DNA from 2 places in the Oerskovia enterophila genome. Region 2 is predicted to be linked to the other one. Evidence: riboswitches for the same ligand, from Rfam matches in the RefSeq annotation. Region 2 holds a riboswitch; the other holds the start of a gene.
What was found. A riboswitch is a leader RNA that binds a small molecule or an ion and turns the genes downstream of it on or off. The one in region 2 is predicted to bind cyclic di-AMP.

Region 1 (5,128 bases), on a different contig from region 2:
GGCGTGATCGCTGCGGCCACGCTCGGGGCCCGTCTGACGTGCGACGCCCGCTGAGGGCCTAGGCCCACCACGTCCGCAACCGCAGCCCGACGGCGCCACGCGCGCGGCGCCGTCGGGCCGCGGTCCCGCGGGGCCTGCCTCGCGAGGCACAGCCGACTCCCAGACTCGGCACCTACGCTGCTCGGACGCTCGCCGCACCGGCGCCCGCGTGCCCCGGCGATCCCGAGACACACCGGAGTCCTCATGAAGAAGCTGCCCGCCGTCCTCACCGCGCTCGTCGTGACAGCAGCCCTCGCGGGGTGCTCGACCGGAGGGGAAGCGCCCCAGGCGGAGGCGCCGGCCTCGTCGGCCGCCTCGGAGGTGGCGGCGCCGGCCGAGGCGAACGACACGGACCTGCACTTCCTCGCGATGATGACCCCGCACCACGAGCAGGCCGTCGAGATGAGCGAGATCATCCTGGCCGTCGACGGCGTGAGCGACGCGACGCGCGACCTCGCGCAGCGGATCCTCGACGGGCAGGCCGAGGAGATCGGGATCATGCGTGGCTGGGCCGACGCGTGGGGGCAGGACGACCTCATGCAGATGCACTCGGTGCACGTCGCGAACGGCATGCTGACGGGCGACCAGATGGGGTCGCTCGAACGTCTCGCGGACGCGAGCGCGGGGGACGCGACAGCGGTGGCAGAGGCCGAGAAGACGTTCCTCGAGCTCATGCACTCGCACCACGAGGGCGCGATCGCGATGACGCAGGGCGAGATCGCGGACGGTGGGTACACCGACCTGCAGGACCTCGCGCAGCAGATGGTCGACGTGCAGACGGCCGAGATGGCCGAGATCGACGGGCTGCTCGGGCGGTAGCACCGCGCGCCTGCCCCGCCCCGCGCGAACGCTACCGGCCGGTAGCGGCCCGCCGTGGCTACACTCCCGGACGTCGGGAGAAGGGGGCAGCATGGTCGACAGGGAGCTGTCGGAGATCGTCGGGACGCCCCAGGACGGGGGCCGGTCGGTACTGACGACGGTGCAGGTCTCGATCCTGTCGGGGCTGAGCGCGGGGCTCACGGACGAGGCCATCGCCGGTCGCCTCGGCATCAGCGTCCGCACGTGCCGTCGGCACGTGGCGACGCTCTTCCAGGTGCTCGGTGCGACGAGCCGCTTCCAGGCGGGGGTCCTGGCCGCGCAGCGCGGCTGGGTCGCGCGGCGCGTGCGACACCGACCAGAGGGCGCGCCGTCCTGACCGATGAGTTCTGCTGGTCGGTGCGGTCTGACCCCTCGACCGCACCTGCTGGACCGAGAGAACCGAGGACCCCATGTCTTTTCAGGCGTACCTGGACACCATCGAGGACAAGACGGGGCTCACCCCGCGCGAGCTCCTGACGATCGCGCAGGAGAAGGGCTACGACGACCCGTCGGTCAAGGCCGGCGTGATCGTGGAGTGGCTCAAGGAGGACTACGACCTGGGTCGTGGCCACGCGATGGCGCTGGTCCACGTCATCAAGAAGGGGCCCACGATCGACAGCAAGCACGTCGGGTCGACCGGTACGCACCGCGATGAGTCGGACACGCTGTGGTTGGACGGCAAGGCGACCAAGCCCGCCTGAGGCGGGGCGTCCCGCCCTGCCCGACGGCGGCGCGCGCCCTCTCGCAGAAGGTGTGGTTCGTCGTCGAAAGGGATCGATGTCCGACTCGCGGAGTTCGTTACCTCACTGTGACAATCGCTCTCTTGCCATGTACCGTCGATTCTGCTTCGCAGAGAACCCTCTCGCCGGAGCCCTCAGGTGGACGCCGAACCCTGTCACCTCCCGAGGCCACGAACTACACCCATGACAGGGGTGGGGGACCCATTCTTGTGGGCACCGGAGACGGTGTCCTTGGGGTGAAGCCGCACGGACCTCGGTCCGCACGGCCGGGTGAGCTTCTCCGACCCGAACCCGACAGCTGACCTCTCAGGCGTCCAGGAGAACACTCGTGACCTCACGCACGTCCGCGCGCCATCGTGCCGCGCACCGTCCCATCACCCCCTTGACGTCCCTCGGACGATCCGCCGCGTCGAGCGTCAGCTCGGTCGCCCGCCGCAGCGCCGTCGTCGCGGCATCGTCCGGCCTGCTGATCTCGGTCTTCACGGCCCCGGCGAACGCGGCCCCCTCGACCGACCAGGCGAAGACGTCGGTCGGCACGGTCGACCTCGCCGCCGTCACCGCACAGGCCCGCGAGGCCCTGCAGACCAGCCCTGTGGTCACGGTTGCCGCCGACGCGGCGCTCGCGATCGAGCAGGCCCCGGTCGCCGTGACCCCCGCACCGGAGCCGGAGCCCGAGCCCGAGCCGGCTCCCGCACCGGCACCGCAGCGTGCCGCCGCGCCGTCGCGCTCGGTCGAGCGTGCCGCCCCCGCCGCGGCCACGACCGTCCAGGCTGCCGCCCCGGCGCCTGCGGCCTCCGGTTCGTCGGTCGTCGACATCGCCATGCAGTACGTGGGTGTCCCCTACGTCTACGGCGGCTCCTCGCCCAGCGGCTTCGACTGCTCGGGCCTGGTCCAGTACGTGTACGGACAGCTCGGCGTCTCGCTCCCGCACCAGTCCGGTGCGCAGCGCAACGCGGGCACGGCCGTCTCGGCCTCGGAGGCACGCCCCGGAGACATCATCTGGACCCCCGGTCACGTCGCGATCTACGCCGGCAACGGCATGCAGATCGAGGCCACGACCCCGGGCAGCACCGTCAAGTACAGCAAGATCTGGCAGAACAACCCGACGTTCGTCCGCGTCGGCTGATCTTCCCGCCCACGAGGCCCCGTCCACAGCACTGTGGACGGGGCCTCGTGCGTTCCCGGGCACGAGCGTGCGAGCGGGGCGGCGACCCCGGGACGTCGCTCCCTGGGCGGCGCTCCACGAGATGCGCTCCACGACCACCGCCGCGGATGAGTTGTCAGAACGTGGCCGGGCCATACCCCGGCCACGTTCTGACAACTGATCCGGGGGCTCCGCAGTCAGTCGGCCGGACCCGCCGCTACCGCCGAGCTGTCAGAAGTGGCCCGGGCTCACCACCGGCCACGTTCTGACAACTCATCCGGGGCCCTTGGTAGGTTCCACGCGTGGACCCGTCGTCGGAGACCGCCCTCGTACGCCTTGCCGCCCTCACGAGCGGTCTGCCCGAGGCGCCTGACCGGCACGTCCTCGAACCGGTCGCCGAGGCGGTCCGCGCCGCTGCGACTGCCGGCGCCTCCCCGGACGAGATCGCGGTGGCCGGATGCCTGTCGGTCGCCTGGGTCGGTGTTCTGCTCGGGAACGGGCCGAGCCCGTCAGACGACGACGGTCGCCACGAGGACCACCGCGAGCAGCACGAGGTAGGCGCGGGCGTGCACGCGGTCCGGCATCCGGCCGACGAACCGGCGCGTGAGCACGATCCCCAGGACGGATCCGATCGCCAGGCCGACGAAGGCCGAGAGGTCGACGTAGCCGAGGTGACCGGCCCCGAGGACCGATGCCGAGGCGCCGCCGGCCACCACGTAGGTGATCGACGCCGCGACGGCGACGGGTAGGCCGAGCGGGTTGGCGAGACCGGCAGAGTCCGTCATGGACCAGCCGTGGCGACGGAAGAGCGGGACCGTCATGACGCTGCCGCCCACGCCCAGCAGCGCCGCGACCGCGCCCACCGCGGGCCCGACGACGATGGTCGTCGCTCGGCCCAGCGGACGCGCGGGGCGTGCCGTGGCGAGGAACCCCGGGCGCAGCACCGCGTTGAGGAGCGTGACGGCGAGGTAGACGACGAACGCCCATCGCAGCGCCTCGCCGGGCACCAGGCCGGCGACCGAGGCGCCGAGCGCAGCGCCGATGGCGATGAACGCCGTGAGGGGCCAGAGCGCGTCGGTCCTCAAGGTCCCTGCACGGTGCTGGGCGAACGTCGCGACGCCCGCGTTGACGACCATGACCGCGGACGAGGTGGCGACCGCGACGTGCATCCCCATGTCCTCGGCGAGCGGCGCGGATCCGGGCCCCGAGAGGAGCCAGAGCAGCAACGGGACGATCATGAAGCCGCCGCCGAAGCCGAAGAGGACGGTGGTGACGCCGGTGAGGCATCCGGACAGGAGCAGGACGAGAAACATCAGGGTCCACGCTAAGAAGCGAGCCCGTGGCGTGCATCCGCGGATGTGCCAGGTTCTTTCGCGATCACGCCAGCGCTGGGTAGGGTCGCGGTGTGCGCAACACCCCGATCGACCTGGTCGACGACGCCCCCCGCGACGTTCTCCCGATCGGCACCGACTATGCGATGGGCGAGGTGCTCGTCCCGCACCGTCACCGCCGGGCTCAGCTGCTGTACGGAGCGACCGGGGTCATGCACGTCGAGACGGACGACGGCAGCTGGGTCGTCCCGACGCACCGCGCCGTGTGGATCCCCCCGGAGACCGTCCACCAGGTCACGATGTACGGCGTCAGCACGTGCTCCCTCTACTTCGAGCCCGCCGCCGCGCCGTGGGGGCCGACCACGTGCGAGGTCGTCACGGTCTCGCCCCTCGCCCGGCAGCTCCTCCTCGAGGCGGTCGACCTCCCCGTGGAGTACGACGAGCACGGCCGGGACGGCGCGCTGGTCCGGCTGCTCCTGTTCGAGGTGTCGCGCATGACGCCCCTGCCGTTGCACGTCCCGCTGCCGAGCGACCGCGCGCTGCTGGCGATGTGCCGAGCGTTCCTCGACGAGCCGGACGCGCACGCCTCGCCCGTCGCCTGGGCGGCGGCCCTGCACGTGAGCCTGAGGACGTTCAACCGCCGCTTCGGGGCGCAGACCGGGCTGACCTTCGACCGGTGGCGACAGCGCGCGTGCGTGCTGGCCGCCCTGCCCAGGCTCGCGGCGGGAGAGTCCGTGACGCGCGTCGCCGGCGCGCTGGGGTACGAGAGCCCGGCCGCCTTCTCGACCATGTTCCGCCGGGTGCTCGACGCGAGCCCGCAGGAGTACCTCGGCACGGGAGCGCGACCGAGCCGTCCCGGCGCCGTGACATCCTGACGCGATGCGCGTCGAGCCGGTCAGCCCCGAGGTCCTGGTCGCGCGGGTCGCCGCGCTCGTCGCGGAGCGGCCCCGCGCGGACGGGGCATTGCGCGTGCTCGTCGACGGCCACCCCTCGACGCACCCGGAGACGCTCGCCGA
Region 2 (5,128 bases):
GCGCCGCCGCATCGACCTCGCCGCGAGCCTCGTCATGAGCCCCCGGGTGCTGTTCCTCGACGAGCCGACCACGGGGCTCGACCCCCGCAGCCGCAACCAGGTGTGGGACATCGTGCGCGTGCTCGTGGCCGACGGCGCGACCGTGCTGCTCACGACCCAGTACCTCGAGGAGGCCGACCAGCTCGCGGACCGCATCGCCGTGATCGACCACGGGAAGGTCATCGCCGAGGGCACCGCGACCGAGCTCAAGCGCTCGGTCGGCGAGGGGTCGGTGAACCTGCGTCTCGCCGACTCGTCCGAGCGCGCCCGGGCCGCGGAGATCGTCGAGCGCGTGCTGCGCGCGGAGGTCGTGCTCGCACCGGACCCGTACGCGTTCTCGGCGCGCGTGCCCGACGACGGCGCGGACCTGGCAGCACAGCTCCTGCCCGCTCTCGCGGACGCGGGCATCGGGGTACCGGAGTTCACGCTCGGGCAGCCGAGCCTCGACGAGGTGTTCCTGGCGCTCACGGGCCAGCCGGTCGACGAGGAAGACCAGAACCGAAGTGGCACCACGAGCCACACCGAGGAGGTGGCCTGATGGCCGCGACCCAGACCGAGGTGATCACCACCCCGGAGGCACAGACGCTGCGCGAGGCCATCGCGATCGACCAGCACCCGACCCGGCCGTCGCCGCTCGCGAACACCCTGACGTTCGCGTGGCGGGCGCTGCTCAAGATCAAGCACGTCCCCGAGCAGCTGTTCGACGTCACGCTCACGCCGATCATCTTCACGCTCATGTTCACGTACCTGTTCGGCGGGGCGATCGCCGGGGACACGACGACCTACCTGCAGTACCTGCTGCCCGGCATCCTGGTGCAGACGGTCCTGATCATCACGGTCTACACGGGCTTCACCCTGAACACCGACATCACCAAGGGCGTGTTCGACCGGTTCCGCTCGCTCCCGATCTGGCGGCCCGCCCCGATCGTGGGCGCGCTCATGGGAGACACGGTCCGGTACACGATCGCGTCGGTCATCACGGTTGGCTTGGGGCTCGCGATCGGCTTCCGGCCCGCTGGCGGGGTGGTCGGCGTCCTGCTGGCCGTCGCCCTGCTGCTGGTCTTCGCGTTCGCGATCAGCTGGATCTTCACGATCCTGGGCCTCGTGATGCGTACGCCCAACGCGGTCATGGGCGTCTCGATGCTGGTGCTCATGCCGTTGACGTTCGCGTCGAACATCTTCGTCGACCCGGACACCATGCCCTCGGCGCTGCGCACCTGGGCCGAGATCAACCCCGTGAGCCACCTCGCGACCGCGGTCCGCGCCCTCATGGCCGGTACCGCCACGTTCGACCAGATCGGGTGGGTCTTGCTGGCCTCGGTGCTCCTCACGGCCGTCTTCGCGCCGATCACCATGCACCTGTACCGCACGCGCAACTGAACGCGTTCCGGCCGTCGGCGTGCCGGAGCCGGTGTGACCTCGAGGTCACGCCCGCTCCGGCACGTCCACGCGGTGCGGTGTCGTCAGCCCTCCGCCGAGGCGCCCTTCGCCACCGGGGGCTTCTCGTCCTCGCAGCGCTTGGTCACGACCATGACGGGGCAGGCCGAGTGGTGCAGGACCGCCTGGCTCGTCGAGCCCAGGAGCAGCCCCGTGAAGCCACCACGCCCACGCGACCCGACCACCACGAGGTCCGAGGCCGTCGAGAACTCCGTGAGGAGCTCGGCCCCCGTCCCGTCGAGCACGATCCGCTTGATGGGGACGTCGGGGTTCTCGGCCTCGTGCCGGTCCACGATGACGTTGAGCCCCTCGGTGATGTCGTCGAGGACCTGCTGGTGGTCGATCGAGGCCGGCAGCCACGCGAGCAGCCCCGCCCCCGCACCGACGGGCACGCCGGCGACGGCGACGAGCTCGGCGCTCCACGCCCTGGCCTGCTTGATGGCGTGCCGCAGGGCGATGTCGGCCGACGGCGAGCCGTCCACGCCGACCACGATCCGCTTGAGCGGCTGGATCGCCGGCAGCTCGCCGCCTTCCCCGCCCGACTTCAGGGGCACGACGACCGTGGGGCACCGCGAGTGCGCGGGCAGCGCCGACGAGACGGTGCCGAGCAGACGTTCGGTGAACCCACCCCGCCCGCGGGTCCCCACCACGACCAGGCTGTAGTCCTTGGAGAGCTCGACCAGGACACCGGCGGCGTCGCCGGTCGCGATCGCGGCGGTCGTCCTGACGCCCGCGGCCTCGGCCCGCTGGGTGGCCTCGGCCAGGACCGCCTTGGCGCCCTCCTGGATCGCGGTGTCGTCCAGGGCCGCGTAGCCGCCGTCGAGCGAGGCCGCGGTGAAGGACGGGAGCGAGTACGAACACACGACGTGCAGGGGCCAGCCGACCTGGCGCGCGTACGCAGCCGCCCAGTCCAGGGCGTGCAGGCTGGGCTCCGAACCGTCGACCCCGACGAGCACGATCTCTGCACGAGTCATGGTTTCATCTCCTCCCGATGGTGAAGCACCATCCTGAGACAAACCTATCGAAAGAACAGGCAAAGTCCACCGAGGCGCAGGGCCCCGGAGGGGCGGGTCGCTCCGTCGTCGGCGTACCCCATGACGCTGCGGCCCGTCCGGCACCGACCCGGCACTGGCTCCCCGCGAACGACAGCACCCCGTCACCCTGCACGAGGCAGGGTGACGGGGTGCTGGTCGAGCTGCGGAAGATCGCTCCCGCGAGGCTCAGAGTCCCGCGAGGGCGCTCAGGCGACGCGGATGAACGTGGGGTTCGACTGCCAGATCTGACGGAACTGGATCGTCTTGCCGGGACGCGGGGCGTCGATCTGCATGTTGTCGCCGGCGTAGATCGAGATGTGGCCGGGGGTCCAGATCAGGTCGCCGGGCTGAGCGTCGGCACGCGACACCTTGGTGCCGACGTTGCCCTGCGCGCTCGACTGGCGCGGGAGGGTGATGCCGACCTGCGCGAAGACGTAGCTCGTGAAGCCGGAGCAGTCGAAGCCGTCCGGGGTGGTGCCGCCGTAGACGTACGGGACGCCCACATAGCGGCTGGCGATCGAGATGATCGCGCTGCCGTTGGCCGAGGCCGGGACGGAGACCGAAGCAGCCTTCTCGGTCGTCGACGTGGTGGCCGTGGTGTTGGCCGTACGTGCGGCCGAGCGCGAGGAGGCCTGCGTGGCGCGCTCGACGACGGGCTCCGGCTCAGGCTCAGGAGCGGGGGTCACGGCGACGGCCGCGCTCTCGATCGTGAAGCCGGCCTCAGCGGCGACCGTGACGGACGGAGCGGACTCGAGCGCGGCACGGGCCTGCGTCGTGAGTGCGTTCAGGTCGACGGTGTTGAGCTTGGCCGTGTCGTGGTCGACGGGCGCAGCGTTGGCGGGCATCGCGCCGAGCATCGAGACGATCAGTCCCGACGAGGCAGCGACGACAGCGGTGCGGCGGCCGACGGAGGAAGCCGTCGCCGCCGAAGCAAGGGTGGAAAGCGGGCGTCGCGCTGCACGGTGGCGTGCGCCGGTCGTGACTGCGTTCACTGGATACCTCTCCTGGACGCCTGCGAGGTCAGCTGTCGGGTTCGGGTGGGAGAATCACCCGGCCGTCAGGACCGAGGTCCGTCTGGCTTCACCCCAAGGGCACCGTTTCCGGTACCCGAATTTGGGTCCCCCGTCCCTGTCATCGGGTCGTGGTGCTCCTCGCGCGGTGACAGGGTTCGGCGTTCCGCGCAAGGGCCTCGACGGACGATTCATCCGTGAAGCAGAACCGAACGTACACGACCTCCGGGTGAATGTCACGTTCCCGTCACGACGCCCTGGAAAGGCCTGGTATAGCAGGACGAACCGGCACGAGATCGTTGCCCCGGGCACCCCGAGAAGGCATCGAGAACACCACCGCCCCGCATCCCACGAGGGGGTGCGGGGCGGCGGCGGAACCCGTGGTGCGCTGCGCTCAGGGCGCGGTGACGAAGATGTGGCGAGCGACGTCGTCGGGCAGGTCGAGGACGGTCTCCGCGCCCTCCGCGGACACCGTGAACGACCCCGCCTCCGGCGTGACCGTGACCTCCTGGCGGGGCAGGATGCCCGCGGCCGCGATGCGGGCCAACAGGTCCGTGTCCGTCTGGAGGGGCTCGGCGATGCGCTGCACGACGACGCGCAGCCCGCCCGGCTCGCGCCCCGCGCGGTCCGCGGCGGCCACGTACGCCGGCAGGGACACCACGCCGTCGAGGTACTCGATCTCCTGGATGTCCTCACCCAGCTCCGAGAGCCCGGGGATGGGGTTGCCGTAGGGGTCGTAGTGCGGGTGGTCGAGCAGGCCGATGAGGCGCTTCTCGACGAGCTCGCTCATGACGTGCTCCCACCGGCAGGCCTCGACGTGCACGAACTCCCAGTCGAGCTTGATGACGTCCGTCAGCAGGCGCTCCGCGAGGCGGTGCTTGCGCATGACGCGCTGGGCCTTGGCGTGGCCGTCCGGGGTGAGCTCGAGGTGACGGTCCCCCGTCACGACGACGAGACCGTCCCGCTCCATGCGGGCCACCGTCTGGGAGACGGTGGGTCCCGAGTGTCCGAGTCGCTCCGCGATGCGCGCACGCAGGGGGACGATGCCCTCCTCGTCGAGCTCGTAGATGGTCTTCAGATACATCTCGGTGGTGTCGATCAGGTCGGTCACGTCGCGCTCCTGTCGCTTGGGGGCTTGGGGGCACCTGCCGCACCGGCGGGCCGCTGACCTTAGTTTAGGTCCGAGCCACCGACATTGTGGACGCCCGACGGTGTTCGCGCCAGGCCGGACTATCGTTGCCCTGTGCCTGAGCCCACCCAGATCACCGTCCCCCCGCACCTGCTGCCCAGCGACGGCCGCTTCGGCTGCGGGCCTTCCAAGGTCCGCGACGCGCAGGTGCGCGCGCTCGTCGAGGCCGGCACGTCCGTGCTCGGCACCTCGCACCGCCAGGCACCGGTCAAGTCCCTGGTCCGCCGGATCCGCTCCGGGCTCACGGACCTGTTCGACGCCCCCGAGGGATACGAGGTCGTGCTCGGCAACGGCGGGTCGTCGGCGTTCTGGGACGTCGCGACGCTGTGCCTGGTGCGCGAGCGCGCCCAGCACGCCGCGTTCGGCGAGTTCGGCGCCAAGTTCGCGACCGCGACCACCCGCGCACCGTTCCTCGAGCC

Region 1: it holds a riboswitch for cyclic di-AMP, as region 2 does, so the genes downstream of both, ACIPWA_RS16860 (C40 family peptidase) here and ACIPWA_RS06900 (C40 family peptidase) in region 2, are expected to answer to the same signal.

The regions. Positions count from the first base shown of each region.
Region 1 is NZ_JBIVFZ010000005.1:158,346-163,473, forward strand. Features, by position in the region: gene ACIPWA_RS16840 (DoxX family protein) at 1-54, shown strand, start outside; gene ACIPWA_RS16845 (DUF305 domain-containing protein) at 244-858, shown strand; gene ACIPWA_RS16850 (response regulator transcription factor) at 950-1,234, shown strand; gene ACIPWA_RS16855 (DUF4287 domain-containing protein) at 1,308-1,598, shown strand; cyclic di-AMP (ydaO/yuaA leader) riboswitch at 1,801-1,965, shown strand; gene ACIPWA_RS16860 (C40 family peptidase) at 1,966-2,763, shown strand; gene ACIPWA_RS16865 (sulfite exporter TauE/SafE family protein) at 3,291-4,094, opposite strand; gene ACIPWA_RS16870 (AraC family transcriptional regulator) at 4,187-4,987, shown strand; gene ACIPWA_RS16875 (nucleoside/nucleotide kinase family protein) at 4,992-5,128, shown strand, end outside.
Region 2 is NZ_JBIVFZ010000002.1:512,015-517,142, forward strand. Features, by position in the region: gene ACIPWA_RS06885 (ATP-binding cassette domain-containing protein) at 1-577, shown strand, start outside; gene ACIPWA_RS06890 (ABC transporter permease) at 577-1,419, shown strand; gene ACIPWA_RS06895 (universal stress protein) at 1,503-2,450, opposite strand; gene ACIPWA_RS06900 (C40 family peptidase) at 2,717-3,355, opposite strand; cyclic di-AMP (ydaO/yuaA leader) riboswitch at 3,505-3,694, opposite strand; gene ACIPWA_RS06905 (iron-dependent transcriptional repressor DtxR) at 3,915-4,631, opposite strand; gene serC (phosphoserine transaminase) at 4,764-5,128, shown strand, end outside.